Regions from separate parts of the Pseudonocardia alni genome, predicted to be linked through region 2. Evidence: predicted binding sites of a transcription regulator. Region 2 holds the regulator's gene; the other holds the start of a gene.

Region 1 (15,688 bases), 680 kb from region 2:
CACGGCCGGAGCGGCGGGCGCAGCCGGAACGGCGGGCGCGGCCGGGGCCGCCGGCGCACCCGGAACAGCCGGCGCGGCGGGGACCTGCGGCGCGGCCGGCGCGCCGGGGACGGCCGGAGCTGCCGGGACGACCGGGGCGCCCGGAGCCGCGGGGACGCCCGGGGTCGGCACGTCCTGGACGGGGACGGCGGTGTCGGCGGGCGTCGCCGGGGCGGTCGCCGCGCCGTTCCCGAAGAGCGTGTCGAACAACCGGTCCAGCGGGCCGTCGGACACCGCGGCGGGCGCGTGGGCGACGGTCGCGGCCGGGGCGACCGGGGTGGAGGCACGAACGGGCTCGGCCGCGCCGGCCACGCCGGCGCCGTACACACCCAGGGTGCCGATCATGAGGGTCAGGGCGACGGAAGTGGTGACTCGGGTTCGCACGGTCTCTCCAGTTCGCTGTGCTGCTGCACGGGGTGACGGACGGCGCTGAGCTTGCGGTCACCGGGCGTCGTCCACCAGTGACCCGATCGTGGCCACACGAGTCACAGAGGCCCCACCGGTCACGCTGTGAGCGGATCGCACCGCAACGCACCCGGAACGGGCGACCCCGTCCGGGGCTGTGCGGGGCCGCCGGGCGGGCCCGGACCGTCGTCGCCACCCGAACCGGGGAGGACGTGCGCCCGGCGCTCACCCGACGGCGTGGAACTCGTCCCGCGCTCACTCGTTCGGGACGGTGATGACCGCCCGTTGCCGATCGACGGCCCGGATCTCACATTCCGTGATCGCGCAGGAGGAGCTCGACGGGCGGTCGGCGCCGCGGAACGGGCCCGTGCGGGGGCGTCGAGTGAGGACGGTCGACGTGCCGGAGAGCCGTGGTAGCGTCCGCGTCGGTTGCAGTCGTTCTTCTCCGATCGCCACGAAGCGTCCGTGTGAAGTTGTGACGGTGGGCGTCGTCGATCGGTGCTGAGGTGCCACGGCGGTGTCCACGCGACCTCCGGCTCTTGCTGTGAGGGCCGGAACCGCTCCATCTGAGAAGGACACACGCTATGCCGCAGGGCACCGTCAAGTGGTTCAACGCCGAGAAGGGCTTCGGCTTCATCGCCACCGACGACGAGGGACCGGACGTCTTCGTCCACTACTCCGCCATCGAGTCGAACGGATTCCGCACGCTGGAGGAGAACCAGCGCGTCGACTTCCAGGCCAGCCAGGGCAAGAAGGGCCCGCAGGCCGACTCGGTCCGCGTGATCTGACTTCTGCGCGGGCACGACCCGCGCACCGCGACGGCGCCGGCTCCCCTCGGGGACCGGCGCCGTCGTCGTTCCCGGGGTCAGCCGAAGGCCGGCCGCAGCCCCTCCCGCGCCCGCAGTGCCGCCGCGACGACCACCGCCCCGACGCCGAGCGCCGCGACCACGGTCACCGGCACCGTCCCGGCCGCCGCGGACTCCACCGCGACCCAGACCAGCGCCCAGGCGGCCGTCGCCGCGTAGGGCAGCGCCGCCGTCGTCCGCCGGGCCGCGACGCCCGCGGCCAGCACGCCGGCACCGAGGAGTGCCGCGGCCGTCACCGGGCCGAGCGGCGCGCCCCAGTAGGTCAGCGTCACCGAGAACCCGGCGACGGTCGCGAGTGACACCCAGCCCGTGTAGAAGGCCAGCGGGCCGTGCAGGAGTGCCCGGTCGGCCACTCCCTCGGCGGGGAACGCGGCGAGCCGGTGCAGCACCACGGCCAGGGTCACCAGCAGTGCCACGATCAGCAGCTGCGCGGTGCCCAGGAGCTCCTGGGAGAACACGACGATCCAGCCCGCGTTGAGCGCCGCCGTCGCCACGAACAGCCAGCCGGTCGCCCGGTGCACCGGGCGCGACCGCTGCCCGGGCAGCGACTGGTACACCGCGTACACGAGCAGGGCCAGGTAGATGAGGCCCCACACGGAGAACGCCACCGTCGCCGGGGTGACCAGTGAGGGGTAGCGGTCGCTGAGCACCCGCTGCGACTCCCCGAACGTCCCGCTGCCGCCGAGCGAGCCCGCCACCGCCTGCAGTACCGCCGCGGCGAGCACCGCCCAGGTGCGTGCCAAGTCCATCCCGGTGGCCGGGCCTGCCGTGCGGCCCGCCCTCGCCGTCGTCGACGCCATGTCCAGTCCTTCCGATCGTCCCAACCATCTCGATGATAAAGACAATCGACGCACGAGGCATGTCGAGCGGTACGACGACCGGCGTTGCGCCGGACGGCGGCGGGGTTGCCACCGGTCGTCGGTCCGCTGCGCCCGGTCACCCGCCGTTCACCGGTGGCCGCGACGCCGTGCGGTAGGCGTTCCCCGCTCGTCTCGCCGCTGCGCACCCTCGCCGCGCACCCCTCGCGAACTCGTGCGGGGAGCCCGATCCTGGTGGTGTACTTCACAGGGAAAGCGGCACCACAGGGGTTGTCGCACAAGCGGAAGGAAGTGACCTCCATGTCCTGGTGGGACAGCTACCGAGCCGTCTACGGCGCGGAGCTGCGAGCGGCTGCTCGCGAGTACGCCGACCACGGTTGGCCGCTCGTGCCGGGGCCGGGCGCGGAGGTCATGCTCGCGACGGGCGACGTGCTCGACGTGGTCGAGGTCCCGGCGGCCATCGGTCGGCAGGTCTGCCGGACGCTGCGTGAGGCCGGCGAGGTCGTGCCGGTCGCCGCGACGCCCGAGGGCACCTGGTGGTTCCCGATGAGCCCGCGGCACGCGCTCCCGGCCGAGCTGAGCCTGCACACCGACGTCGTGCTGCACACCGACGGCATCGGCGTCGTCGCCCCGCCGACCGAGCGTCCCGAGGGCTGGGTGCAGTGGCGCGTGGCCCCGGCGCGGGTCGGCTACCGGGTGCCCGAGGCCGCGGTCGTCGTCGAAGCGGTCTGCGACGCGGTGCGCCGTCGCGGCAGTGAGCAGTCCCTGCCCGACGAGCAGGAGGCGCGGGCCGAGCAGCCCGGCGTCCCGAGCGCCCTGCGGCGCTGACCCTCCCGCGCGGCCCGGACGGAACCGAGGATCCGGCCCGCGCGACCGCGTACCGCCCGCCCGAATCCGTCCCGATGTCGTCTCCGCAGGTCTCCGCGGGACGCCGGGAGCGGCCGGGCGGTGCGCCCCGGAAGCGGCGCCCGAGGGGGCACTTCTCCCTCGCCGCGCAGCCGCTCCACCGGCCACGGCCGGGTCCGGCGGGACATCCCCCGGACCCGGCCGGGGACCCGTACCGCGCGCCCCCGGCGCCCGTTGTCGGTGTCCCCGGGCACTATGGGTGTGTGCAGACCTCCCGCGCGCCGGAGCGCCCGACCCCCGTCCCGCAGCGGGACCGCACCATCGGGTCCGTTCCCGACGTCCCCCTCGGCGGCTTCGGCCCCGGTGACGAGCAGAAGCGGCGCGACCTGCGGCGCATGAAGGCCGTCGCCACCGGGTTCCTCCTCGGCGCGACGGTCGTGTTCTTCGTCGCGAAGTACTTCGAGGTCGTCCGCGGTCTCCCCGGGGCGGACTATGTCCGGGCCGCCGCCGAGGCCGGCATGGTCGGTGCGCTCGCCGACTGGTTCGCGGTGACCGCGCTGTTCCGGCACCCGTTGCGGATCCCGATCCCGCACACCGCGATCATTCCGCGCAAGAAGGACATGATCGGTGACAGCCTCGGCGACTTCGTCGGGGAGAACTTCCTGTCCGAGTCCGTCGTCCGCGACAAACTCGAGCGGATCGGGGTCAGCGAGTCGGTCGGGCGGTGGATCGCCGAGCAGCAGAACGCCGACCGGATCACCACCGAGCTGGTCACCGCCGCGCGGGCCCTCGTGACCGTGCTGCGCGACGAGGACGTGCAGAACGTCATCGAGACCGTCGCGGTCCGCAAGCTGATGGAGATTCCGGTCGGTCCGCCGATGGGCAAGGCGCTGGAGGGCGTCCTGGCCGACGGCGCCCACCGCAGGCTGGTCGACCTCGTCTGCGACCGCGCCTACGACTGGGTCGCCGACAACCAGGAGATGGTCCTGCGGGTGGTGCACGACCGCGCGCCGTCCTGGACGCCGCGCTTCGTCGACGACCTCGTGGCCGACAAGTTGTTCGCCGAGATCCGCGGGTACGCCTGGGCGGTCAAGACCGACCCCGAGCACCCGCTGCGGCACGCCGTGGACCGCTACCTCGCCGAGTTCGCCCGCGACCTGCAGCACGACGAGACGACGATGGAGCGCGCCGAGCAGGTCAAGCGCCAGGTCGTCGAGCACCCGGAGGTGCAGCACTTCATCGGCCGCGCCTGGACGGTCGTGAAGTCCATGGTCCTCGACGCCGCCGACGACCCGTCGAACGAGCTGCGCCTGCGAGTGCGCGACGGCCTCATGGCCTTCGGGCGGAGGCTGGGCCGCGACGCCGAGCTGCGCGCGAAGCTCGACGGTTGGCTGGCGGACGCCGCGTCGTACGTCGTGCGGCACTACCGGCACCAGATCACCACCCTGATCACCGAGACCGTCGCCCGCTGGGACGCGGAGGAGACCTCGCGCAAGATCGAGCTCCAGGTGGGCCGGGACCTGCAGTGGATCCGGATCAACGGCACCGTCGTGGGGGCGCTCGCCGGCCTGGTCATCCACGCCGTGGGGGAGCTCGTCATCGGGTGATCGGTCGGGTGTCCCCGGATGACATCGCACTGTCACCGGGCCGTCACCGACGTGGCGCACGCCACGTGACCAGCGCTAGCACTGTGCTTGCAGGAGCTAGCGGTGCCGCGTAGGGTCGGTTCCGTCAGTGAGGAACGGATCGAGGCGGAGGTGAGACGGATGGCCACCGAGCGCAAGCACGGAGAGCGTGAGTCCGTCGAACCCGTCGAGCGCGTCGCGCAGGCCGTCGAGAGCGTCGGTCAGACCGTGGGGCACGCGGTGGAAGACATCGGGTCCTACATCCGCGCCCAGCGCGAGGCCGCCCAGGTCTCCATGCGGCAGCTGGCCCGCACCGCGGGCGTCAGCAACCCGTATCTCAGCCAGGTCGAGCGCGGACTGCGCAAGCCGTCCGCCGAGATACTGCAGCAGATCGCCAAGGGGCTGCGGATCTCCGCCGAGGCGCTGTACGTCCGCGCCGGGATCCTCGAGGAGCGGCCCGCCGGTCAGGTGACCGACGCGGTGCTCACCGATCCGACTCTCAACGAGCGGCAGAAACGTGTGCTGCTCGATGTCTACGAGTCCTTTCGCAGGGAGAACGGCCTCTCTGCCGGCACCACCGACACCCCCACCGATACGAGGAAGTGATCACCATGGCCGTGAACCTCCCCACCAGCGCCGACGTGCAGAAGCTGCGTGAGCAGACCGCCGAGCAGGCCGAGGTCGTCCGCACCCCGCTGCTCGCCGTGCTCGGCGCCGGCGACTTCGCCGTCACCACCATGAGCAAGGCCGTCACCGACGCCCGCTCCACCGCCACCAAGCGCGCCGAGGAGGTGCAGACCCGCGTCCAGGAGCTCCCCGACGAGCTCAAGGAGCTCCGCGGCAAGCTGTCCTCGGACAACATCCGCAAGCAGGTCGAGGAGTTCCGCTCCGAGGTCGAGGGCGTCTACGTCGGGTTCGCCCAGCGCGGTGAGAAGGCCTGGGGCCGGATCCGCAAGCAGCCGCAGGTCAAGCAGGCCATCGCCACCGTCGAGGGCCTGACCGAGAAGTTCGACACCCGCGTCGACGAGTTCGTGGACGAGACCCACGACGCCGCCGTCAAGACCCTGGGCGCGGTCACCACGCAGACCCGCTCGGTCGGCGAGAAGGTCGCCCGCCGGGCCCAGACCGCCGCGAGCGAGGCCGCCGAGGTCGTCACCGAGGTCTCGAAGGAGGCCGCCGAGGCGATCGAGGAGGCCGGCGACGAGGTCGCCTCCACCACCCGGTCGACCGCGCGTCGTACCGCCGCCAAGACCGACCCGAAGACCGCCACCGGCGCGAAGGTCCCGGCCCGCAAGCCGACCACCCGCCGCGGCACCTCGACGGCGTCGGCCAAGAAGTGACACCCTCCGGGCCCCGCGCCCGGTGAGCACGACCCGCGCCCCCGGCCGATCCCGATCGGCCGGGGGCGTCGTCGTGTGCGGATGCGGATCGTCCTGCCCGGATCCGGCGCCGGACGTGACCGGCGCCCGGGTTGTCCGTACCCTGGCCGAGTGCTGTCACTGCCAGGAGCCCCCGATGAACTGATCATCTTCGTGATCAAATGGATCATGGTCGTGGTCGGCGGGTTCTCGTTCGGGCACGCACTGATGCAACGTGCGGACGCCTTCACCGCGGCGGGCAAGCTCACCAAGAACGCATGGCTGGGCATCACCGGCGTCGCGCTGCTGCTCCTGATCATCACGAACGGCCCGATGTTCGGCGGTGCCATGTTCTGGCTGGCCGCCACCGTCGCGACGCTGGTCTACCTGGTCGACGTCAAGCCCGCGGTGATGGAGGTCCAGGGCGGCGGACCGCGCTGGTGAACCACCCGGTCCTCGGGACGCTCGCGGCCGTCCCGGCGCTGGACCGGCCCGACCTGCTCGCGGAGCCCGTCGTCGCTGCGCTGGCGGGCCTCGACGCGGGCCGGGTCGCCGTCGCCGAGATCGACCCGGACCTGGCCGACGCCGCCCCGCCGACCGGCCGCTCCGGCTGTCGCCCGGGGGGCGCCGGGGCCGACGCCGTCGTCGTCAGGAGCGGGGCGCGGGCCGGGAAGCCGGCGGACCCGTCGGTCGAGGTCCAGCCCCCGGGCAGCAGCAGGAACTGGCTGCTGGACCGTACGGCGAGCTCGAGGCGGTCGTAGCGGAAGCGGTAGCCGGCGTCCGGCCCGGCGACCGCGCAGACCAGCCCGACGCCGAGCAGCACGAAGGACACGCCCCACTCGGTGACCGCGGTCGTCACCGGGACCGGGCGGGTCCCGCGGGCGAGCCGCGCCGCCGCGAGCAGCGCCAGGACCGCTGCGCACAGGGGGAGTCCGCGCAGCTGCGAGACCTGCATGAACAGCTCCGCACCCGCGGTCCCGAGCGCCCCCCGGTCACGCACCGGTGCCCCGCGGTACTCGGTGTGCCCACGGTCGCCGTCACGTGCTCCGGTGTCCGCGTTCGCCCTGAGCGGACACGACTCAACTCCGGGAAGCGGAGGACCCTCCGCGTGGTTGGGCAGGACATGAGTGACGTGCTGACGCTCCCGGTCCTGCCCCTCGACGACGCCGTGGTCCTGCCCGGCATGGTCGTCCCCGTCCGTCTCGACGACTCCGACACCCGTGCCGCGGTGGACGCGGCCACCGCCGCGGCCCAGGACCGCGACGACGGGAGACGGGTGCTCGTCGTGCCCCGCATCGACGGCCGCTACGGCGCCATCGGCGTCGTCGCCGTGCTCGAGCAGATCGGCAGGCTCCCCAACGGGGACCGGGCCGCCGTCGTGCGGGGTGAGCGGCGCGCCCGTATCGGGTCGGGGGTCTCCGGCCCCGGCGCGGCGCTCTGGGTCGAGGCCGAGCCGGTCGACTCCGGCGAGCCCACCGGCCGCACCCACGAGCTCGCCCGCGAGTACAAGGCTCTGGTGATCGGCATCCTGCAGCAGCGGGGGGCCTGGCAGGTCATCGACTCCGTGCAGCAGACCGACGACCCGGGCGCGCTCGCCGACCTCGCCGGGTGGGCGTCGTGGCTGGACGTCGCGCACAAGGCCGAGCTGCTCGCCGAGATCGACCTCGATGCCCGGCTGGAGAAGCTCCTGGGCTGGACCAAGGAGCACGTCGCCGAGCAGGAGGTCACCGAGAAGATCTCGAACGACGTCCGCGAGGGCATGGAGAAGCAGCAGCGCGAGTTCCTGCTCCGCCAGCAGCTCGCCGCGATCCGCAAGGAGCTCGGTGAGGACGACCCGGAGGGCTCCGACGACTACCGCGCCCGCGTGGAGGCCGCCGACCTGCCCGACGAGGTCCGCAAGGCCGCGCTGACCGAGGTCGGCAAGCTGGAACGCTCCTCGGACCAGAGCCCGGAGTCCGGCTGGATTCGGACCTGGCTCGACACCGTCCTCGACATCCCGTGGAGCACCGCGACCACCGACTCGTCGGACCTCGTGGAGGCCCGTCGCATCCTCGACGCCGACCACGCCGGTCTCGACGACGTGAAGGAGCGCCTCGTCGAGTTCCTCGCCGTGCGCGCCCGCCGCGAGCGCAAGGGCCTCGACACCGTCGGCGGCCGCGGCTCGGGCGCGGTGCTCTCGCTGGTCGGCCCGCCCGGTGTCGGCAAGACGTCGTTGGGGGAGTCGGTCGCCCGCGCGCTCGGCCGGAACTTCGTCCGCGTCGCGCTCGGCGGCGTCCGGGATGAGGCGGAGATCCGCGGTCACCGGCGCACCTACGTCGGCGCGCTGCCCGGCCGGATCGTCCGCGCCATCCGCGAGGCCGGCTCGATGAACCCCGTCGTGCTGCTCGACGAGATCGACAAGGTCGGCAGCGATTTCCGCGGTGACCCGACCGCGGCGCTGCTGGAGGTCCTCGACCCGGCGCAGAACCACACGTTCCGCGACCACTACCTGGAGGTCGACCTCGACCTGTCGAACGTCCTGTTCCTGGCGACGGCGAACGACGGCTCCGCGATCCCCGGCCCGCTGGCCGACCGCATGGAGATCGTGACGCTCGACGGCTACACCGAGCCGGAGAAGGTCGCGATCGCCCGTGACCACCTGCTGCCGCGCCAGGTCGCCAAGGCCGGTCTCGACGACGGCGACGTCGAGTTCACCGACGTCGCGCTGTCGATGATCGCCGCCGAGTACACCCGGGAGGCCGGGGTCCGGCAGCTGGAGCGGGGCCTGGCGAAGGTGCTGCGGAAGGTGGCCGTCCAGCTGGACGCGTCGGAGACCGAGCGCCCGGTGCACGTCGACGCCGACGCGCTCGTCACCTACCTCGGCCGTCCGCGGTTCACGCCGGAGTCCGCCGAGCGGACCTCGGTGCCGGGCGTCGCGACCGGGCTGGCGGTGACCGGTGCCGGTGGTGACGTGTTGTTCATCGAGGCCACCTCGATGGACGGCGAGCCGGGCCTGCAGATCACCGGGCAGCTGGGCGAGGTGATGACCGAGTCCGTCTCGATCGCACTGTCCTACCTGCGCTCGCGCGGGCTGGCCGGTGACCTCGCGTCGCGCAAGCTGCACGTGCACGTCCCGGCCGGTGCGGTCCCGAAGGACGGCCCGTCCGCCGGCGTCACGATGACGACGGCGCTGGCGTCGCTGGCCTCCGGGCGTCCCGTCCGGAGCTCGGTCGGCATGACCGGCGAGGTGACGCTGCAGGGCAAGGTCCTGCCCATCGGCGGGGTGAAGCAGAAGCTGCTCGCCGCGCACCGGGCCGGGCTGACCGACGTGATCATCCCGAAGCGCAACGAGCCGGACCTGGACGACGTCCCGGCCGCGGTCCGCGAGGAGCTGCGGGTGCACCCGGTCGCCGACGTCTCCGAGGTCCTGGCGATCGCCCTGGAGCCCGCCCACGACGCGGCGACGGCCGAGCAGTCCGCGGCCTGATCTCCGTCCGACCCACGGCGTGAGCCGTACGATCCGGCGCCCGTTCCGCAGCACGCGGGGCGGGCGCCGTCGTGTGCTCGCCCCGCGCTCGCCCCGCCGGTACGCCCCGCTCCGCGCGTCGCGAGCGCCCCTCCTCGCGCAGCTGTTCCTACGGGAAGTTCGCCGAGATGCAGCTCAGCGGGAACTGTCGATCTCCACGGCCCGCTGAGCTGCATCTCGGCGTGTGCGGTCGAGGGCCCGGCCCACCTCGGCGACGATCTCGTCGGGCCGTCGGTGCATGTCCGGGGCGGTGTAGCGCAGCACCCGTCACCCCGCCGCGACGAGCCGGGTGTGCCGTTGTGCGTCGGCGCGGGCCGCCTCGGGCGTCGCGAAGTGGCCGCCGCCGTCGTACTCGACGCCGAGGTGGTGGTCCGGGTAGGCCAGGTCCAGCCACAGCGCCGTGCGCCGGACGTCGTCGAGGACCGGGTGCCGGGGCACCGGCCGCGGGAGGCCACCCCGGACGAGGACCAGCCGGAGCCGGGTCTCGGGCGGGGAGCCGGCGCGCGGGTCGGCCCACACCGACGCGTCGACGACCCGCCGGACACCCCGGGCGTGGGCGTGCCGGACCGCGAGGTTCAGCAGCACGTCCGGGGCGAACGATCCGCGGGACAGCGCGTCGACGGCGACGACACCCTCGGTCGGTGACAGACGCCGCGCCAGGTCGAACGCGGTGCGGACACGCGTGGTGACCCGTACGCCGCGGACCTCGGTCACCTCGTCCGGGTGCAGGACGTCGCGACGGACGAGCACACCCTCACGGGAGCGGGCTCCGGGGTGCGCCGCGCCGACGGTCACCTCGGCCGGTGCAGCCCACGGGGCGCACGACGCGCCGAGCAGCTCGGCGGCCGAGTACCCGCTGAGCACGGCGTCCGGCCCGGCCCAGCAGTGCGCCGCGAGCGAGCGGAGCCGTAGGTCGGGGCGCAGGTCGGCCGGCGCGTAGGTGTCCGGGAGCAGCCGGCGGTAGCGGGGCCCGCGCAGGAGGTCGGGGGTGACGAGACCCGCCGCCACGGCCGCGGTCCCGCGGAACACCTCGGGCCATCCGGGGATCGTCACGTGCTGATCGTGCGCCGGCTGCCCCGGCCGTCGGACCGGATCGGCCGGACTCCGTCGCCATCGCGAACGAAGGACGTACACCGAGATGCAGCTCAGCGGGCCACGGAGATCCACAATTCCCGCTGAGATGCATCTCGGCGACATTCTGCTGCGCGCGGGCCGGGCCGGGCCGGGCCGGGCGGCAGGGCTGCGGGCTCAGCGGAAGACGACGGTCCGGTTGCCCTGGATCAGCACCCGGTCCTCCAGGTGCCACCGCAGCCCCCGGGCCAGCACCAGGCGCTCGATGTCGCGTCCCCGTCGCACCATGTCGGTCGCGGTGTCCCCGTGGTCGACGCGGGCGACGTCCTGCTCGATGATCGGGCCCGCGTCGAGGTCGGCGGTCGCGTAGTGGCAGGTCGCGCCGATCAGCTTGACCCCGCGCCGGTGGGCCTGGTGGTAGGGCCGCGCCCCGGCGAAGGACGGCAGGAAGCTGTGGTGGATGTTGATCGCCCGCCCGGCCCAGGCCTCGCACAGGTGCGCGGGCAGGACCTGCATGAAGCGGGCGAGGACGATCGCGTCGGGGGAGTCGTCGTCGACGAGCTTGCGGATCTCCTCGAACGCGGTGACCTTGCCCTGCTCGCGGGCCGGGTCGCCGGGCGCGGGGAACGGTACGTGGTGGAACGGCACCCCGTGCGCGGCGACGACCGGCTCCAGCGACGTGTGGTTGCCGATCACGCGGGTGATCTCCACCGGCAGCTCGCCCGCCCACACCCGGCCGAGGATGTCGTGCAGGCAGTGCTGGTCGCGGGTCACCAGCAGCACGGCGCGCTTGCGGACGCCGGTGTCGGAGATGCGGTGCTCACCACCCAGCTCGGCGGCGACCGGGGCGAACCGGGCGCGGAGCTCGTCGACGTCGAAGGGGACCGACGCGGCGTCGACGACCTGGCGGGTGCAGAACACCCCGGCCTCGACGTCGGCGTGGTACGCGGCCTCGGTGATCGAGGCGCCGAGGTCGGCGAGGAACGTGCTGATCCGCGCGACGATGCCGGTGCGGTCCGGGCAGGACAAGGTGATCACGTAGTGGGACATCAGGAGATCCGGGAGAGGGTGAACTGGGTCTCGGCGGCGAGCAGCTGCTCGATCTGCCCGGCGACCGCCTGCTCGATCTTCGCACCCACCAGCGGGACCTTGACCGTGACCTCGGCCCGGATCCGGACCTCGCTGCCGCCGTCGACGTCGGCGATCCGCATCACCGACCGCGCGGTGGCGGGGGTGCCGATGACCTTCACGGAGCCGGTGCCGTCGTAGACGCCCTCGCTGCCGGCCCGCCACTGCTCGCTGCGGTCGATCTGCAGGTCCCCGCCGGGTACGAACGACGACACGATCGACGGCAGGTGCTCGCCCGGGATCCCGTGCCGCAGTGTGTAGCGGACGCCGTCGGCGGTGGTCTCGTAGGCGGTCACCCCGGCCCCGGGGCCGCCGATGTGACGCAGCTGCTCCTCCAGGAGATCGCGGTCGACCATCGCCGCGTAGACCTTCGAGGCCGGATGCGCGGACGTTGCGCGGTAGTCGATCGAGCGCGGCATGGGCGAAGGCTACCGTTGCGGTCGTGAGTTCCCCCGCTCCGACAACGGTCGACCCGATGCTCAGTGCGCACACCACACTGCGCCTCGGCGGACCGGCCTCCCGCATCGTGCGCGCCGAGGGCGCGGCCGAGGTGGTCGACGCCGTCGCCGCGGCCGACCGGGCCGGGGAACGGGTCCTGCTGGTGGGCGGCGGGTCGAACCTCGTCGTCGCCGACGCCGGGTTCGACGGGACCGCCGTGCTGCTGGCGGGGCGCGGGATCGGCCACGAGCGCGACGGCGACCGGGTGCTGCTGACCGTCGAGGCCGGTGAGGACTGGGACGACGTCGTCGCCGCGACCGTCGCCGACGGGCTCGGCGGGCTGGAGTGCCTGTCCGGTATCCCCGGGCGGACCGGCGCGACCCCGGTGCAGAACGTGGGCGCCTACGGCGTCGAGGTCGCCGACCTGCTCGTCGACGTCGACCTCTACGACCGGCGCACCGGCACCGTCCGCGAGCACGTGCCCGCCTCCGAACTGGGGCTCGCCTACCGCACGAGCGTCCTCAAGGGCAGCGACGACGCGATCGTCCTGCGGGTGCGCTTCGCGCTGCACGCCGACGGCCGCTCCGCCCCGATCCGCTACGGCGAGCTCGCCCGCACCCTCGGCGTCGACCCGGAGACGCGGACCGATCCGGCCGCCGTCCGTGAGGCGGTGCTCGGGCTGCGCCGTGGCAAGGGCATGGTCCTCGACGCCGAGGACCACGACACCTGGTCGGCCGGCTCGTTCTTCACCAACCCGATCCTGCCCACGGACCGGGCGCCGCAGGTCGACGGCCTGGCCGCGTGGCCCGCGGGAGAGGGCCGGGTCAAGCTGAGCGCCGCCGGGCTGATCCAGAACGCCGGGTTCGGCCGCGGGCACGCCGGCCCCGGCGGCCGGGTGTCGCTGTCGACGCGGCACGTCCTGGCCCTCACCCACCGCGGCGGGGGGACGACGGCCGACCTGCTGGCCCTGGCCCGTGAGGTGCAGGGCGGCGTCGCCGAGCGGTTCGGCGTCACCCTGCGTCCCGAGCCGGTGCTGGTGAACTGCGCCGTCTGACACCCTCTGTGTCCGAGCGTCCGGTTCGCGTTGCGCCGCACGGGGGAGCACCGTCCTCCTGCTGATCACGCGTACCGGTCCCGGCGTACCGTCGGTGCACAACGCAGGAGATCGAGTACGCGGGGGAACGGTTGCGACGGGTTCTGATCGTCGTGGTGGCGCTGATCGGCGCGCTGGGCGTCGTCGGGGCGGTGGCCCTCGCGGCCCCGCCGCAGGGCCCGGCGGTGCCGCAGGCCGCCCCGGCCCCGGCCGGACCACAGGTGAGCTACCAGCCGGCCGCCTCGGCGTCGTCGGCGAACCCGGCACAGCCGGTCTCGGTCCGCGCGGCGGGCGGCACGCTGGACGGGGTGTCGCTGACCGGCCCGGACGGCGACGCCGTCGACGGCGCGCTGTCCCCGGACCACACCACCTGGACCAGCAGCGGTGATCTGGATTTCGCGACCACCTACACCTGGCACGGGCGCGCCGTCGCCCCGGACGGCACGGCGACCCCCGTGCAGGGCACCGTCGCGACGCTGGAACCCGCCCACACCGTGCGCGGCACCCTGAACATCGGCGACGACCGCACCGTCGGCATCGCCGCGCCGATCGAGATCCAGTTCGACCGGCACGTCGAGGACCGCGCCGCGATCGAGAAGGTCCTGAAGGTCACGACCTCGAAGGAGGTCGAGGGCGCGTGGGGCTGGCTGCCCGACGAGAACGGCGGCTCGCGCGTGCACTGGCGGCCGAAGGAGTACTGGCCGTCGGGCACGAAGGTGACCGTGGACGCGCCGCTCAAGGGCGTCGACTACGGCGGCGGCAGCTACGGCGCCGAGGACCTGACCACGTCGTTCGCGATCGGCCGCGCCCAGATCGTCGAGGCCGACGCCCGATCGTTCCGGATGATCGTGATCCGCAACGGCAAGCAGATCGCGGACTACCCGGCGTCCTACGGCCTGGCCGACGACCCGAACCGCAACACGCGCTCGGGCATCCACGTCGTCACCGAGAAGTTCACCGACAAGCGGATGGTCTCGCAGCAGTACGGCTACGACGTCGTCGAGAAGTGGGCCGTCCGGATGAGCAACAACGGCGAGTTCATCCACGCCAACCCGGTGTCGGCCGCCGCGCAGGGGGCCGCGAACGTCACCCACGGCTGCGTGAACCTGTCGATCGAGAACGCCAAGGCGTACTACGACACCGTGCTCTACGGCGACCCGGTCGAGGTCACCGGCACCCCCGTGCAGCTCTCCGCCCGCGACGGCGACCTGTGGGACTGGACGCTGTCCTGGGAGAAGTGGAAGGGGTTGTCGGCGCTGTCCTAGCGGGTACCCGCCCGCCATGAGCGTTCCCGACGACCGCGCCGCCAGCCGTGCCACCCCGCTCCCGGAGGAGGAGGGCACCGAGCCCGGTGCCGAGCAGATCCTGCGCGAGTCCGAGGAGCGGATCGCCGGCGCCGCCCGGAGCGAGCGCCCCGGTGACGACGCCGACCAGAACCGCCGGTCGGAGGAGACCCTCTAGCGCCGGTGCCGCCGCGTGCCCGACGCCTGGTCGCGCGGCTTGAGCACGATCTGGTCCAGGTTGACGTGCGACGGCCGGGTCGCGGCGAAGACGATCGTGTCGGCGACGTCGTCGGCGGTCAGCGGGGTCAGGCCCTCGTAGACCTTCGCCGCCTTCTCGGCGTCACCCAGCCGCACCTCGGAGAACTCGGTCTCCACCATGCCGGGGCAGATCTCGGTGATCCGGATCGGCTCGCCGAGCAGCTCCCCGCGCAGGGTGCGGTGCAGCATCGCCTGGGCGTGCTTGGCACCGGTGTAGCCGGCGCCGTTGTCGTAGAAGTCCAGCGCGGCGATCGAGGTCACCGTGACGATGTGCCCGTCGCCCGACGCCCGCAGCTTCGGCAGGAACGCCTGCGTCAGACGCAGCGTGCCGGCGACGTTGGTCTCCCACATCCAGCGCCAGTCGTCCTCGTCGGCGTCGGCGACGGGCTCCAGGCCCTTCGCGCCGCCGGCGTTGTTGACCAGCAGCTTCGCCTCGGGCACGGCGTCGGCGAAGGCGCGCACGGACTCCCGGTCGGTGACGTCGAGGGGCAGCGCGGTGCCGTCGATCTCCTGCGCGATCTCCTCGCAGCGTTCCACCCGGCGGGCTCCCAGCACCACGTGGAAGCCCGCGGCGCCGAGGGCACGGGCGGTGGCGGCGCCGATCCCGGAGGAAGCACCGGTGACGACGGCGGTCGGACGGTCGTTCGCGGTCATGCCGGCGAGCCTATGACCTACCTCGGCTCGACGCCGCGCTGCGCCGACCGGTCCCCGCGCCGGGCGGCGGCCCGCTGCGCCGAGAACACCGCGGCGCCGAACAGGCCCACCCCGACCCCGGCGATGCAGGTCCAGAACCAGGCGCCGGCGCCGCTCGCGGGATCGAACCCGGATCCGGTGACCATCACGAACGCGGCGGCGACGCCCGCGCCGACCGCCCACAGCAGCATCCCGCCGAGGATCACCGGCGGGGACTCGTAGAAGCGCGCCGGCAACGGCGGCGGGGGCGGGGGGTCGCTCG
Region 2 (15,688 bases):
TCGGTGTCCACCCCGTAACCGGCCGACGGGCCGAAGGCCATCGCGATCGTGGCCTGCCCGTCCGGGACGACCCGGCCGCTCCCGCCGCCGCTGCCCCCGCATGCGGTGAGGACCGCGGCGCTCACCGCCACGGCGACGGCGACCCGCAACCGGGAACGACGGGGTGCTACGACGGCGCACGCGGCGGGCATGGCGACCTGTCCTCTCCGGCGCCCCTCGACCGTGTGTCACCCGGCGCCCGGAAGATCTTCGGTAAGCCTGTACACACGGTCAAGTATCTTCATGCATGCGCATATGTCGTTACTGCCATCGAGTCGCGACTGCAGAGGCCGACCTGGTACCACTTCGTGGTGCTCCGCAGCCTTCTCCGCCGACCCGCCGATCCCGAGTCGGACCCGCGGCCCGCGGCCCCGCTCACGACGGGTCGCTGGGCACACTTCAGCGGGCTGCCGCCCGTCATGAAACTGCTGATCAGCACCCAGCTGGCCTTCAACGTGGGCTTCTACATGGTGCTGCCCTACCTGGCCACGCACCTGGCCGAGGACCTCGGGCTCGCCGCGGCGGCCGTCGGGCTCGTACTGGGGCTGCGGACGTTCAGTCAGCAGGGGCTGTTCGTGATCGGCGGGACCCTGACCGATCGGTTCGGTGCGAAGCCGGTCGTGCTCGCCGGGTGTGCGCTGCGGGTGACCGGATTCATCCTCCTCGGGGCCGCCGGCACGCTGCCCGCGGTCATCGGCGGGGCGCTGCTGACCGGGTTCGCGGCGGCCCTGTTCTCGCCGGCCGTCGAGTCGTCGCTGGCGCGGGAGGCCGGGGAGCGGGAACGCGCCGGGGAGGGTCCGCCGCGGACCGAGGTGTTCGCGATGTTCGCCGTCGCCGGTCAGGTCGGGACGGTCACCGGGCCGCTGGTCGGCACCGCGCTCATGCTGGTCGACTTCCAGCTGGCCTGCCTGGTCGCCGCCGCCGGCTTCGTGCTGGTGGGGCTGGCGCACTGGCGGTGGCTGCCGTGGCGGGAGGCCGAGCAGGCCGGACGGCCGATGCTCGCGGGCTGGGGCGAGGTGCTGGGCAACCGCCGCTTCATGCTGTTCGCGGCCGGCTACTCGGGCTGGCTGCTGTCCTACAACCAGCTGTACCTGGCGCTGCCCGACGAGCTGGAGCGCATCGGCCGCACCGCGGCACTGGGCTTCCTGTTCGTGCTGATGTCGGTGCTGGTCATCACCCTGCAGATGAGGGTGACGACGTGGGGCCGCCGGATCGGGGCCGGCCGCTCGGTGGTGCTCGGGTTCTGCCTGATGGCCGCGTCGTTCACCGTCGTCGCGGTGGCGCGGCTGCTGCCGGGCCTGCCGGGGTGGTGGGCGCTCGCACCCGCGGTGCTGATGGTGCTGCTGCTGACCTTCGGCGAGATGTTGGCCGTGCCGGTCGCGCAGGACCTGGTGCCCCGGCTGGCCGGGGAGCGCAGGCTGGGCGCCCACTTCGGGGTGCTGGCCTCGTTCGGCGGGTTGATGGTGCTCGTCGGCTCGACGGGCGTCGGCGCGCTGCTGGACCCGGCGTTCCCGCCGGCGCTGCCGTTCGCGGTGCTGGCCGCGGTCCCGCTGCTGGGCGCCGTGGTGCTCGGGCTGCTGGCCCGCCGCGGGGTCCTGACGGCGGCCTGAAGCCGCCCGGGCCCGCACCGCCCGGGGGACTCAGCCGTCGTCTGCGGGGCGCCAGCGCACGACGGCCTGGCGCCGGTCCACCGGCACGAGGTCGCGCCGGTAGGAGCGGTGCACCGCCGCCGTGGCCTGCGCGGCGGCGGCACGGACCGCGTCGAGCTCGGCGGTGGCCTCCTCGAGGCGTGCCGAGAGTTCGTCGACCATCTGCTCCAGCTCGATGATCCGCTTGACGCCCGCGAGGTTCACGCCCTCCTCCTGGGAGAGTCGCTGCACCTCGCGCAGCAGTGCGATGTCGCGCTGGGAGTAGCGACGCCCGCCGCCCGCGGACCGGCCCGGGCTGACCAGGCCGATCCGGTCGTAGCTGCGCAGGGTCTGGGCGTGCAGGCCGGACAGCTGCGCGGCGACCGAGATGACGAACACCGGGCTGTCGTGTGCCACGTCGACGGTCAGCGGTTCCTCCCCGTCCCGGGGGGTGCGTCGTCCGGCCACCGCCATCACCTCCTGGTGCTACCGAGCAGATCGGCCCGCGGGTCGAACGACGACGTCGCCTCGGCGTAGGCCTCCAGCGCGCTGGTGGCAGCCTCGTCCAGCTTCTGCGGCACCGCCACCTCGACGGTGACCAGCAGATTGCCCTTCTTCCCGTTCTTGCGCTCGACCCCACGCCCCGACACCCGGAACGTCCGGCCGCTGGCGGTCCCCGGCGGGATCCGCAGCGAGACGGTGCTGTCGAGCGTCGGCACCGTCAGGGTCGCACCCAGGGCCAGCTCGGGGAAGGTCACCGGCACGGTGAGGGTCAGGTCGTCGGAGTTCTTCGACGACCGTCCGAAGATCCGGTGCGGGGTGACCGAGACCGTGACGTAGAGGTCACCGGCGGGTGCGCCGCCGCGACCGGGCTCGCCCTGGCCCGCGAGCCGGATCTTCTGGCCGTCGTCGACGCCCGCGGGGACCCGGATGGACAGCGACCGGGTCCGGGTGGACACGCCGTCGCCGTGGCACTCGGGGCACGGGTCGTCGATGATGCGGCCGGTCCCGCGGCAGTCGCGGCACGGCTCGGAGAACGAGAACGCGCCCTGGCTGCGGTTCACCAGGCCCTGACCGGAGCAGGTCGGGCAGGTGCGCGGGGTGCTGCCGGGCCGGGACCCGGTGCCGCCGCAGCGCTCGCAGCGCCCCGGCGAGGACAGCTTGATCGGCACCGTCGCGCCGCGCACCGCGTCGTCGAAGGAGATGGTCAGGCTGCTCTCGACGTCCTGGCCGCGGCGGGCACCGGCCGTGCCGTACCCGCCCGCACCGCCGGCGTTGTTCCGCGCGGTGCGGCCGAAGATGTCGCCGAGGATGTCGCTGAAGTCGCCGGCCCCGGCACCGCCGGAACGGCCGGCCTGGCCGAACAGGTCGTTGATGTCGAAGCCGCCCTGGCCGGCGCCACCGGGGCGCGCACCACCGGGGAAGCCACCGCCGGTGCCGAACCCGCCGAAGCCGCCGCCGCCGCCCGCGAACATCGCGCGGGTCTCGTCGTACTCCTTGCGCTTGGACTCGTCGCCCAGCACGCCGTAGGCCTCGGAGACCGCCTTGAAGCGGGTTTCGGCCTTCTCGTCACCGGGGTTCGCGTCCGGGTGCAGCTCGCGGGCGAGCTTGCGGTACGCCTTCTTGATCTCGTCCTGGGACGCCGTCGAGGAGACGCCCAGCTCGCGGTAGAAGTCCTTCTCGATCCAGTCGCGCTGGGTCACTCCGCCTCCTTCCCGATCAGACCCGCGGTGCGGTGGGAGGCCGGTCGCCTCCCACCGCACCGCGCGGCCACGTCCCTGCCCGTCCTGGTCAGGCCGGGTTCTGCGGCTCGCCGTCGCCGGCGTCCGCGCCGCCGTCGGCGGCATCGGCCCGGGCCTGCTCGGAGACCTCGGCCTCCGGGCGGTCCTGCACGGTCACCATCGCGGGGCGGAGCACCCGGTCGGCGATCCGGTAGCCGCGGCGCAGGACCGTGGACAGCACGGTGACCGTGGGGCCGGAGCCCTCGGCCGGCTCGTGCTGCACGGCCTCGTGCAGCGACGGGTCGAACGCCTCGCCCTCGGCCCCGAAGGGCTCGAGGCCGAGCTTGGAGAGCACCCCGGTGACCTTGTCGGCCGCCGACTTGAACGGCCCGGTCAGGTCGCCGTGCTGCTCGGCGCGCTCGAAGTCGTCGAGCACGACCAGCAGGTCGCTCGCCACGGAGACCTTGGCGTCGACCCGGGTCTGCTCGCGGTCACGGTCGGCCCGGCGCCGGTAGTTGGCGTACTCGGCGCTCACCCGCTGCAGGTCCGCGGTGCGCTCGGCGACCTCGGCTCGCAGCTTCTCGCGCTCCGGGTCCTCCCCGTCGGCCGGGCCTGCGACCTGCTCGCCGTCCCCGGCCGGGGCCGCCGTGTCGGCGGCCCCGGTCGTGTCCGCACCGTCCGTCGCCGGACGGGCCTCGCCGGTCTCCGGGTCCACCTTGCGGCGGTCCCGGAAGGTCACCGGCTCCTCCTGCTTCTGCTCGTCTGCCATGTCGACCGTCCTGTCGTCCCGTGGATGGCCGCCGGCCGTCACTTGTCGCCCTTGGCGTCCTTGTCGTCGTCCACGATCTCGGCGTCGACGACGTCGTCCTGCGCGTCGGAGGCACCGGCCGCGCCGGCACCACCCTCGGCACCGGCACCCGCGGCGCCCTCGGCACCGGGCTGCGAGTACAGGGCGGACCCCATCTTCTGGGACTCGGTGGCGAGCTTCTCCATCGAGGACTTGACGGCCTCGTGGTCGGTGCCCTTCAGCGCCTCCTGGGTCTCACCCAGGGCGGCGTTGACCGCGTCCTTGACGTCGGAGGGGAGCTTCTCGTCGTTCTCCTTGACGAACTTCTCCGTCTGGTAGACGAGGGTCTCCGCCTGGTTGCGGGTCTCCGCCTCCTCGCGACGCTTGGCGTCCTCCTCGGCGTGCGCCTCGGCCTCCTTGACCATGCGGTCGATGTCGTCCTTGGACAGCGCCGAGCCGCCGGTGATCGTCATCTCCTGGCTCTTGCCGGTGCCCATGTCCTTGGCGGACACGTTGACGATGCCGTTGGCGTCGATGTCGAAGGAGACCTCGATCTGCGGGACACCGCGCGGCGCCGGCGCGATGCCGGTCAGCTCGAACATGCCGAGCTTCTTGTTGTACGCGGCGATCTCGCGCTCGCCCTGGAAGACCTGGATCTGCACCGACGGCTGGTTGTCGTCCGCGGTGGAGAAGATCTCCGAGCGCTTGGTCGGGATCGTGGTGTTCTTCTCGATCAGCTTGGTCATGACGCCGCCCTTGGTCTCGATGCCCAGGGACAGCGGGGTGACGTCGAGCAGCAGGACGTCCTTGACCTCACCGCGGAGCACACCGGCCTGCAGCGCGGCACCCGCGGCGACGACCTCGTCCGGGTTGACGCCCTTGTTCGGCTCCTTGCCGCCGGTCAACTCCTTGACGAGCTCGGTGACGGCGGGCATCCGGGTGGAGCCACCGACGAGCACGACGTGGTCGATCTGGTTCACCGAGATGCCGGCGTCCTTGATGACCTGGTTGAACGGGTTGCGGGTGCGGTCCAGGAGGTCCTGGGTGATCCGCTGGAACTCCGCGCGGGACAGCGTCTCGTCCAGGAACAGCGGGTTCTTGTCCGAGTCGACCGTGATGTAGGGCAGGTTGATGCTGGTCGACGAGGAGCTGGACAGCTCGATCTTCGCCTTCTCCGCGGCCTCGCGGAGCCGCTGCATCGCCATCTTGTCCTTGGTCAGGTCGATGCCCTGGGAGGACTTGAACTTGTCGACGAGCCAGCTGACGATCCGCTCGTCCCAGTCGTCGCCACCGAGGTGGTTGTCGCCGTTGGTCGCCTTGACCTCGACGACGCCCTCGGCGATCTCCAGCAGGGACACGTCGAACGTGCCGCCACCCAGGTCGAAGACCAGGATGGTCTGCTCCTTGTCGCCCTTGTCGAGGCCGTAGGCCAGCGCGGCCGCGGTCGGCTCGTTGACGATCCGGAGCACGTTCAGACCGGCGATCTGGCCGGCCTCCTTGGTCGCCTGGCGCTGTGCGTCCTCGAAGTACGCGGGCACGGTGATGACGGCGTCGGTGACCTCGTCGCCCAGGTAGGCCTCGGCGTCCCGCTTCAGCTTCTGCAGGACGCGGGCGCTGATCTCCTGCGCCGCGAAGGTCTTGCCGTCGATCTCCGACGTCTTCCAGTCGGTGCCGATGTGACGCTTGACCGAGCGGAACGTGCGGTCGGAGTTGGTGACCGCCTGGTTCTTCGCCGACTGACCGGTGAGGACCTCGCCGTTGCGCGCGAACGCGACGATCGACGGAGTGGTGCGGGCACCCTCCGAGTTCGCGATCACCGTCGGCTCGCCACCCTCGAGGACGGCGACGACGGAGTTGGTGGTCCCGAGGTCGATACCGACCGTACGAGCCATGGTGACTGCCTCCGAGATGTGTGGGGTGTGAGTGCGTCCGGCTCAAGTTGTACCAGGCCGGGGAGCGCCTCGCGCAGCGCCCTTGAGTGGGTCCTGCTCAACTTGCTCTCATGGGGGTCAACGGGCGACCCGGAAGACTTGTTCCCGAGGGACTCAACTTTTATCCACGACGTTCGCGGGTGGGCCGAACGGCCGTCGACGGGGGTGGGGCGGGCTAGCCTGTGGCCGCTCGATCGTCGACGGAGGATCACCGTGCTCGGACCGGCTGCGCGTCGCACGGCCCTCGGCGTCGTGGGCGCCGCTGTGATCGTCGGGCTCACCTCCTGCATGCCACAGCCGCCAGGTTTCGTAGCGGACCCCACCGTGCCCGCGCGCCCGGCCGCCATCGATGTGAGCGGACGCCATCCGTGCGAGCTGCTCGACACCGCACAGCGCTCGGACCTCGATCTGGGGGCCGGCAAGGTCGACGACGCGACGATCGGAGGTCGTCCTGCCCCGACCTGCGGATACCTGGGCACAGACCCGGCGGGGGTCGACGTCAACCTGCAGTTCATCCCGGTTCCGACGTCTCAGCTCCTGTCCGTTCCGGGAACGGCACCGGTCGATGTGTCGGGATACCGCGCCGCCGAGACCGTGTATCCGTCGAGCTCGTACCCCTCGTGCGAGGTGGGTGTCGACATCGACGATGCGACGTCGTTGCGAGCGCAGGCCATGGCGACGTCGTCGAACCTCCAGCGTTCCGGAACCACCGACCGCGACCTGTGCACGAGGGCCCGCGCCGTGGCCGCTGCCGCTCTGCCCTCGCTCCTGCATCGCTGATCCGACGCCGCGACTTCGCAATCGCGACGGGAGCTGCGGAAACTGCTGTCTCCGGGCGCTGGCGCACTTACGTTCCGGCGGTGGAACAGATTCAGCGAGGGACCGTGGGCGGCTCATCGGACGCCTTGATGAGCCAGATCTCGCCGGACAACGTGCTCGAGGTCGGTCGCGCCCTGTCCGCCCAGATCATCGCCATTCGCGAATCTCTCCGCAGCGCGCAGAGGACGCGGGTCGGTCCCTGCGGGGACGACCCGGTCTCGGGAGTCGCGACACCGGCGTTCCAGGACAGGTTCGAGCGGACGATCGCGACACACGCGCAGCATCAGACCGAGTTGGAGGAAGCGGTCCGACGACTCCGAGCGACTGCGGTCGTCTTCGAGCTCGGCGAGGACGCCATCGCTCGCTCGTTCACGATCTGAGCCCGCGGCACTCCGGTACAGACGATGGCGTTCTCACGGGGCTTCAACTTCGCTGCCAGGACCCTCCAGGAGAAGTACGCCTGGGTGGTCGGAAAACCCGGCTCGACAGCGGTCGCCGACGCCTCAGCCGCACTCCGCACCGCGGACGCCGAGCTGCGCTCCGCATCGGACGAGGCCCGGAAGCGCATGGCCGAGCTGGGCATCTCCTGGCAGGGCCCCGCCGCGGCCGCCGCTCAGCAGTCCCTCGACGGCATCACCACCTCGATGCTGTGCACCGCCCCCGTCACCGCGAACGGCGCGACCCAGCTGGACGCCTACGGGCAGTCGTTCGACCGCACCCAGGCCGCCATCGCCGCTCTGGACCCCACCCCGCCGGGCATCTTCACCAGCGGCGTCCGCAACCTCCACCTGCTGGCGAGCACGCCGTTGACCGGGCTGAGCGCCACCGTCGCCGACTACGTCACCTCGCTCGAACGCGACCAGCGGCACAGCGAGGAGGCCGACCGCGCCCTCCAGGAGCATCTCGACACGGCGTCCGCGATCGACGATCGCTTCCGCACCGTCGACCCGGCGTCGGCCTCGACGTCCACCGGTGCGGGGGGGGGCCGGCACCGGGCCCGGCCGGGGCCGGCGGTCCCGGCCCGGCCGGTGTCGGGGCCGGTGTCGGGGCCGGTGTCGGGGCCGGTGTCGGAGCCGCCCCTCTCGGCGGAAGCGGTCCGGGAGCCGGCGCCCCGGAACAGCCGGGCGGCGGGGCCCGTCCCGGACCGGACGGCGTCGGTGCTCCCGGCGGGCCGGGGACCGACGGATCGGGATTCGCCGGATCGGGCCCCGGCACGCCGGACGTCGGAAGAACCCCGGGGCCCGGTGCTCCCGGGACCACCGGCGACGGCGTGGCCGACCGGGGCACCGGGCTCCCCGAGCCGGTCGACGTCGTCGCACCCCAGCACCTCGACCCGCCGGCCACGCCCACCCCGGACCCGCACCGGCCGATGGTGCCCCAGGGCCCGTACCCCACGACGACACCGGGTCCCGACCCGCTCGCCACCCGCGTCGACCTCGGACACCGGTTCGGCGAACGGACCCGGGCCCAGCCGCTCCTCCCGCCGTCGGCCCGTGGTCCCGGGTACGGCGACCGCCTCCCCGGCGGCACGGGATCCGGTGGCGGCCGACCGTACGAGCCGTTCGGTCCCGGTGCCCGGACCGCCGAGGCGGCCTGGTCCGGCCGCCCCGGCGAGACCACCGGACGCGGTGGCGCCCCCGGCGGCTACGGCCCGATGGCCGGCGGCGCCGGCAGCCGGGACACCCGCGACCACCGCAACCGCTACGTCGTGCCCACCGACGAGGTCTTCGCCATCGAGATCGCCGCGACCGACGCCGTCCTGGCCCCCGAGGAGCCCCATCGATGATCGACTGGCACCGCGCCGCCGTCCTCACCGCCGCCGAGTTCGACGTCGCCAGGGACCTGCTCGACCTCGGTCGCAACCCCGCCGTCCTGGAGCTGCTGAGCCCCGGGTTCACCGACGTCGAGCGGGCCCGTGTCGTGCGGGGGTGTCTCGACACCCTCGCCGCGCGCGGCCTGTTCACCGGCACCGCGTTCGAGCCGAACCTGGTCGACGACCTGCGCACGGTCGTCGCACCGGAGTTCCAGCACGACCTCGTGGTCGCACCGCCGTCGTGGCAGCGGGCGCTGGTCGCGCGGCGGGCCGGGCGCGCGGTGCTGGCCACCCGGATCGGCGACGACGTCGCGCTGGTCCGCGTCCCGCCCGACGACGCGTCGGCCGTCCTGGTCGAGCTGCTCGGCGAGGTCGTGCCCGGCCCCGGGGCCGGGGTGCGGATCCCCGTCGCGGTGCTGGGCGAGGCCGCCGAGCGCGCCGACGGCGACGCCGACCGGCTCGTCCACGAGCTCCTGCGGCGGGGCTGCAGCGCGGCCGAGGCCGAGATGCTGCGGCGGATGGGGCAGGTCGAGGGCGTCGCCCAGCTCGGCGCCGGCCGGAAGGGTCCCGACCCGTGCCGCGCGCCGGGGGTCCTGCTGGTGCACGCCACCGCGGACGGCTGCTACGTGCAGCGGCGCCCGGCCCCGGACGTCGTCGGCGGCCCGCTCCCCGACGACGCCGTCGTGCACGCCGGCCCGGCCGACGCCGCGTACCTGGTCCGTGAGCTGGACCGGCTCGCCGACGCGGCGCAACGCCGTCGCGCGCCGGTCGGGACGCACCGGGCCTGGTGAGAGGTGGCCGGAACTCGCTCACCGGGTGAGCGGATTCCGCAGGGGAGGTGTCCCCGCCGCACGCCGAGATGCAGCTCAGCGGGCCGTGGAGATCGACGATTCCCGCTGTGGTGCATCTCGGCGACGCCCCCGCGCACCGGGCCGGGCCCGACCGGCGCGCGCAGTGAAGCGGCGAGCGGGGGCGCGGTCAGCGCAGGACGACGGTCCCCCGCGGCACCTGCCCCGCCGACGCCGGCGGCACGGTGTCGGGCACCTCCACCCGGACGGGCAGCGACCCGGGGACGACGCGGTCGTCGGCGTCGCGGTACTCGAGGTCGCCGTCGGGCCCCAGCTCGGTGACGTAGCCGTGTGTGGCGAGCTGGGCGTCGTCGAGCTCGGTCAACGGTTCGGCCCGCACCGCGGACACGGCGTACTCCGGCCAGTCGACGCCGGGGTAGGCGTCGTGCAGGTCGGTGAGCAGACCGACGAAGACCTGCTGCCAGCGCAGCGGCATCGACTGGGCCAGTGACCGCGGCACGACGAGGTGGTCCGGGCAGGCACCGGGCGCCGCGGAGTCGAGATAGTCCGAGAGCGGGGAGCGCATGCCGCCCATGATGGCGCCTCGACCCCGCTCAGGCGGGGTTCGGCGTGGTCCCCGGCCGGGTGGCGAGCGGGACGAGATCGCCGAACTCCCACGACACCGGCTGCACGCGGACGGGGAAGTTGCGGTTCGGTGCCTCGACCATCCTGCCGTCGCCCAGGTACATCATCACGTGGTAGATCGTGGTCGGGTCCGAGGTGTCGTGGGCGTAGAAGAGGAAGTCGCCCGGTTGCATGTCCCGGACCGGCAGATGGCCGCCGGAGTTGTACTGGTCGCGCGACACCCGCGGGATCGTGACGCCGGCCGCCCGGTACGACGCCTGCAGCAGGCTGGAGCAGTCCCAGGAGTCCGGTCCGGTCGCGCCCCACACGTAGGGCTTGCCGAGCTCGCCGAGCGCGAAGCCGATCGCGGCCCCGGCGACACCCGGGGGCAGCGCGCCGGTCGTGCCGGGGGCACAGCCCGTCGGGTTGGCGACATCGCCGATGTTCTCGACCAGCGACGCGGCCAGGCCCTCCCACTTGGCGTAGGCGTCGGGGAAGGCCGAGCGCTGCACGGTCTGCGCGGCCTTGGTGACCGGCATCGAGTCCCAGCCCGGCACCTCCATCAGCCGTTCGTAGAAGATCCGGCTGCTGTAGGCGGGGTCGGTGACCTGGGCGGGGGTGCCCCACCCCTGCGACGGCCGCTGCTGGAACAGCCCGAGCGAGTCCCGGTCCCCGTAGTCGATGTTGCGGAGCGTCGACTCCTGCATCGCGGTGGCCAGCGCGATCAGCCACGCCTTCGGCGGGAGCTGCATGTCCTTGGCGACCGAGATGATCGCGGCGGCGTTCTGCCTCTGCTCGTCGGACAGCGTCTCGAAGGTGGCTCCCCCGCCGCCACGGCCGACCGTCGCGGTCGAGATCCCGGTGTCGCACCAGGCCGCGTTCGACCGGCCGCCCCCGAGGTTGGGGCTGAACGCGAGGAAGCCGACGGTCAGGAACAGCACCAGCGCCATCCCGATCGCGAGGAACGGCAGCAGCAGCCGCAGCGGCCGCAGCGCACGCGTCAGCGGGGTGCTCATGCCCGGTCGTAGCGGGACACCTTCCAGCCCGCCTCGGTGTCGACGACCAGGATCCGCAGGGTCAGCGTGTCGGTCGGCACAGTGACCTCGATGCTCTTCGGCGCGACCCGGGTCGGGGTCGCGGGCCCGGTGACCCGGGAGGCGGGCACGTTCGACGGGTCGACGCCCGCGAGCACGCCGAGGAACTCGTCGGTCGTGTACGGCCGCAGCCCGGCGACCCACTGCTGGGAGGTCATCCCGTCGGGGTGGTTCACCCAGGCCGCCGCCCACACCCGCGCCGTCTCCAGCGCCTGCCCCGGGGCCTGCGACACCGGCAGCGCCTCGGGCGTCAGCTCGGGCACCGGCGGCAGCAGCGTCGGGGTGGGCGTCGCGGAGACGCCGGACGATCCGCTGTCCCACCGGTTGCCGCCGGAGCCGCCCCCGGCGATCAGGCCGCCGGACGCCGCCCCGCCGGAACCGCCGAGCGAGACCAGTCCGAACACGAGCCCACCCAGGACCACCACCGTCACGGCGAGCCGGGCGGGGGAGCGCAGCGGCCACTGCCACACCGCGCGGTAGGCGCCGGCGCGGCCGCGGGAGGACCTAATCGGCACGGTCACCGCCGGTGCGGGCCGCCCGCGGGCGGTAGATCTTGTAGACGGGCACGCCGTCGACGAGCTCCGGGGTCACCGGGGTCGGATCGCCGGGGCGGCGGGGCCCCGCGTCGTCGCGGCGGTAGATGGAGCGGTCGTCGACCTCGCCGGGGTCGACCCGCGTGCCGAACCCGGTGTCGGGCCGCCCGGTCGCCCCGACCGGCAGCGCCCCGCGGCGCGGCTCGGCGATCCTGGCCGCCTGGGGCGAGGACACGTCCGGTGCCGCGCGACGACGGACCCGGGCCCCCGGCCCGGCCGCGGTCTCGGCCTCCGGTCGCGCCGCACCCGGGTCGCCGGACCCGCCGGGGCCGCCGCGCTCGGACCACCAGCGGGACTGGCGCTCGTCGGCGTCGTCCGGGCCGCGCATCCGGTTCCACACCCGCGACACCGGGCCGCCGTTGATGCCGGGGACGATCCCGCCGAACTGCTCACGAGTCAGTGTCACCATCGACACCAGCCGCCGGAACGGCCGCGCGACCGCCCACAGCACGAGCGTGACCACGCCGGTGACCAGCAGCGCGAGCCACAGGTCGACCCCGGACCCGGGGGCGAACAGCGACACGACCAGCAGCGCGTGCAGCCCGGCCAGCGCTCCGACGACGAGCGTGTTCACGATCGCGGCGCCGCCGATGCGCAGGATCGCCGGGATGACGTCCGGTTTCAGCAGCGCGACGACGGCGATCGCCGGCGCCGTCACCACCATCAGCCGGATGACCAGCAGTGCGACCAGCACCAGGACCTTGGACAGCAGCTGGAACAGCGCGATGCACGCGGCCTGGATCAGCGCGAGCGTCCCGGCCCCGATCCGGCTGCCGGAGGCCCCGGTGAAGTACGGGTAGCGGTCCCCCATGCGATCGGCGAGCGCGGCGTACTCGCCCTTCTTGCGCTCCGCCGTCTCGGACGTGTCCTGTCCCTGGTCGATCTCGTCGATGGTGAACGCCTGCGCCCGCAGCAGGTCCCGGCCCAGCTCCTGGGCCTGCGGGACGTCCGGCGCGCCGAACGTGCCGCGCAGCCAGTTCTGGTAGGCGACCTGGTCGACGAGCACTGTCGGGAGGGTGTCGCGGGTGCCCAGCCCGACCTGACCGAGGAAGCCCTCCTGCATCTGCGTGACGCCGTCGAGCAGCAGGTTGTCCGCGGCACGGGACCAGTCGACCGGTGCGAGGTAGGCGGCGGAGCCGAGCATCAGCGCGAGTACGGCGATGCCGGTGCGCTGGGCCTGGCGCGCGAGCTCCCCGCGCATCGCCAGCAGCAGCACGATGATCGCGAACCCGAGCAGGCCGAGGCCCACCCAGGTGGTGAACACGGTCTCGTACATCGCCCGGGTCGCGGTGGTGATGACCTGGTCGAGCGGCGCGAACAGCGACCCGCCGTCGGCGATGAGGTAGTGCGCCCAGTTCACCCCACCGACGGTCAGCTTCGCCAGGTTGAAGACCTGGTTGCCCAGCCATGTGTCGGTGGTGACCGACGGGTTCAGCACCCCCGACGTGGCGCAGCCCAGGTCGTAGTTGTGCCAGACGAGACCGGCGTAGCCGACCTCCTCGTAGACGCTGCCGGCCTCCCCGTGCAGCGCCGAGGGCCGGTCCAGCGAGCCGACCAGCCCGGTGCCGGGGCGGTCCGGTTCCGGCGGGGACTTGCAGTCCAGCGCCTGCGCCATGGCCGGCGAGCCGAGCAGCAGCGTGCCGCCGGCGATCGCGGTGACCACCAGGACCGCCGTCCGACGACGACGGCGGCGGGTCACTGCGAGCGTCTGCGGCGTACGGCGGCGGGTCTTCCGCACCGACACGACGACGGCCGCGAGCAGCACGCCCAGGACGACCCAGACGCCTGCGCCGCCGGACGGGTCGAGGCCCGCCGTCACCGTCCGTCCCCGTCGGGGGGAGCGGCCGTGGGGTGGCCGTTCGTGGCCGCCGTCCCATTCGACGGGCCGGCGCCGTTCGACGGGTCGGTGCCGTCCGCGGGGGCGGTGCCGTCCGTGGAGGCGGTGCCGTCCGTGGAGGCGGTGCCGTCCGTGGAGGCGGTGCCGTCCGCGGGGGCGGGCTCGTCGACCACCCAGTCGTCGTCGAGCTCGTCGAGCAGGTCGAGCTGCTCGTCGTCGTAGAGCTCCGCGCGGCCGACGGCGGCGTCGGTCGCGGCGACCGACACGACCTGCACCCCACCGGCACGGATCCCGCCGGCCAGGACCGGGTCGTCGTCGCCGGGGCCGATCCGGGTGTCGGTACGCAGGTCGATCTCGTCGCCGTCGAGGTCGGGCAGCACCACGGGGGCCGGGGCGCGCCGGGCGGGCAGCGGGCTCGGCTCGTCGGGTGCGCTCATCTCGGGATGCCCGGGTGCGGTGATCGCCGGGCCACCCGGCGGACGCGGGGCGACGACGCGGGCGGCGTCGGGGTTAGTGTCGAGCGCCTCGCGGACGTGCTCCAGGTGCGGCGCCTCCAGGTCGATGCGGACCTTCTCCACCCCGCCGTGGCCGTCGGCGAAGACGAACTGGCGGGGCGCGTCGTCGGGCCGGTCGTCGTGGCGGGGGCGCGGGGACAGGGTCCCGAGCATCTCCTCGTAGCCGACGTCGGTGGGCACGCGCAGCAGCCGCAGCGCCTCGGACTGGGCCTCCTCGTCGTCGGTCCGGCCGACGAACACGGCGTTGACCAGCGACGCGAAGCCCGAGACCCGCAGCAGGTCACCGGCCAGCTGGGAGGCGAACAGGGCGCGGACGTTGAACTTGCGGGAGTCGCGGGCGAGGCGGTCGATGAGCACCTTGCCGGTGGGCACCTGGGACAGGAAGTGCGTCTCGTCGAGCGCGACGCCCTTACGCAGGTTGCGGTCGGCGTCGTAGATCGTGCGCTGGGTCAGCCAGGACGCCAGGTTCAGCAGCTCGACGCCGAGCGACTCGTTGTCGGTCCACTCCTCGCGCGGGCTGCCCGGGCGCGGCAGCGACAGTCCCTGCATCGTCAGCACGGTGAGCCGGTAGTCGCGGTCGGCTTGCCAGGGGTCGGCGCGGGTCTCGTCGGGGAACAGCAGCGCGGCCTGCGGCAGCTCGCGCCGCTCGTCGAGGAAGTCCGCGACGACGCCGGCGTGGTCCTCGCCCTCACCGGCGTGCCGGCGCAGCGCGTCGATGACCATGCCGGGGTGCCGGTCGGGCGAGCCGCCGACCTCGCGGACCGCGCGGAGCAGCACGATCCGGGTGTGCGGCTGGCGGGCGATCTCGTAGGGCAGCAGACCGGACAGCACGTCGAGCACCAGCCGGCGGCGGGTGGCCGCGGCCAGCGAGCGCTCCCGCTTCCAGGCGCGCTCGGGGTCCTCGTCGTCGAGGAAGTGGTCCGGCCGCGGCTCGGCGACCACCCGGTACGGGTTGAGGATGCCGGGGTCGGCGCGGAGCAGGTTGATGTGCCGGGAGAACGGCGCCAGCTCCGGCAGCCGGGTCAGCTCGGCCAGCGGGCCGGACGGGTCGAGCACCGTCCAGCGGGCCCCGGCGCGCAGCGTCTTGTAGACGACCAGCCCGGTGAGGAACGACTTGCCCGAGCCCAGGCCGCCGACGATCGCGGTGAGGCCGGAGGCGCGTCGGACCTCCTGGGCCAGCCACGGGTCCCAGGCGACCGGGCGGCGGGTCGCGGTGCAGGTCTCGCCGAGCATGATCCCGCGGCGATCGCCGACACTGGCCGTCGCGGCCGGGACCGCGGCGGCCGCCCAGGTGACCGACCCGCGTCGCCGGTAGGCCGTCGAGGCCAGCGGCTCGCCGGGGATGAACTCGCGGGCGTAGCGGTACTGCGCCTCGGGGTGCTCGATCTGCACCTTGGGCCGGTACAGGTCGACGACCTGCTGGGCGCGGGTGGTGGCCTCGGCCTCGTCACGGCCCGACACGGCGATCCGCCACCAGCCGTAGAGCCGGGTGTTGAGCT

What was found. Region 2 encodes HspR, which represses chaperone genes until heat shock. Its sites were predicted from a motif close to ANNTTGAGTNNNNNNNACTCAANNT; they were not measured.
Region 1: a site for HspR is predicted at 7,019-7,043, ahead of lon (endopeptidase La). Genes of this name have one in related genera too.

The regions. Positions count from the first base shown of each region.
Region 1 is NZ_PHUJ01000003.1:3,864,850-3,880,537, forward strand. It holds gene ATL51_RS29525 (hypothetical protein) at 1-423, opposite strand, end outside; gene ATL51_RS19150 (cold-shock protein) at 1,029-1,232, shown strand; gene ATL51_RS19155 (TspO/MBR family protein) at 1,310-2,110, opposite strand; gene ATL51_RS19160 (bifunctional DNA primase/polymerase) at 2,366-2,956, shown strand; gene ATL51_RS19165 (DUF445 domain-containing protein) at 3,238-4,581, shown strand; gene ATL51_RS19170 (helix-turn-helix domain-containing protein) at 4,741-5,205, shown strand; gene ATL51_RS19175 (hypothetical protein) at 5,211-5,939, shown strand; gene ATL51_RS19180 (DUF2516 family protein) at 6,147-6,401, shown strand; gene ATL51_RS28365 (hypothetical protein) at 6,355-6,957, opposite strand; gene lon (endopeptidase La) at 7,081-9,423, shown strand; gene ATL51_RS19195 (hypothetical protein) at 9,730-10,515, opposite strand; gene purU (formyltetrahydrofolate deformylase) at 10,711-11,583, opposite strand; gene ATL51_RS19205 (DUF2505 domain-containing protein) at 11,583-12,080, opposite strand; gene ATL51_RS19210 (UDP-N-acetylmuramate dehydrogenase) at 12,137-13,153, shown strand; gene ATL51_RS19215 (L,D-transpeptidase) at 13,285-14,457, shown strand; gene ATL51_RS19220 (hypothetical protein) at 14,474-14,653, shown strand; gene ATL51_RS19225 (SDR family NAD(P)-dependent oxidoreductase) at 14,650-15,387, opposite strand; gene ATL51_RS19230 (DUF2530 domain-containing protein) at 15,405-15,688, opposite strand, start outside.
Region 2 is NZ_PHUJ01000003.1:3,183,367-3,199,054, forward strand. It holds gene ATL51_RS15810 (ABC transporter substrate-binding protein) at 1-191, opposite strand, end outside; gene ATL51_RS15815 (MDR family MFS transporter) at 459-1,649, shown strand; gene ATL51_RS15820 (heat shock protein transcriptional repressor HspR) at 1,680-2,135, opposite strand; gene dnaJ (molecular chaperone DnaJ) at 2,141-3,370, opposite strand; gene grpE (nucleotide exchange factor GrpE) at 3,459-4,157, opposite strand; gene dnaK (molecular chaperone DnaK) at 4,196-6,067, opposite strand; gene ATL51_RS15840 (DUF3558 family protein) at 6,320-6,886, shown strand; gene ATL51_RS15845 (PE domain-containing protein) at 6,967-7,305, shown strand; gene ATL51_RS15855 (hypothetical protein) at 8,196-8,711, shown strand; gene ATL51_RS15860 (ESX secretion-associated protein EspG) at 8,708-9,529, shown strand; gene ATL51_RS15865 (hypothetical protein) at 9,717-10,112, opposite strand; gene ATL51_RS15870 (C40 family peptidase) at 10,141-11,166, opposite strand; gene ATL51_RS15875 (hypothetical protein) at 11,163-11,765, opposite strand; gene ATL51_RS15880 (hypothetical protein) at 11,749-13,656, opposite strand; gene ATL51_RS15885 (ATP-binding protein) at 13,653-15,688, opposite strand, start outside.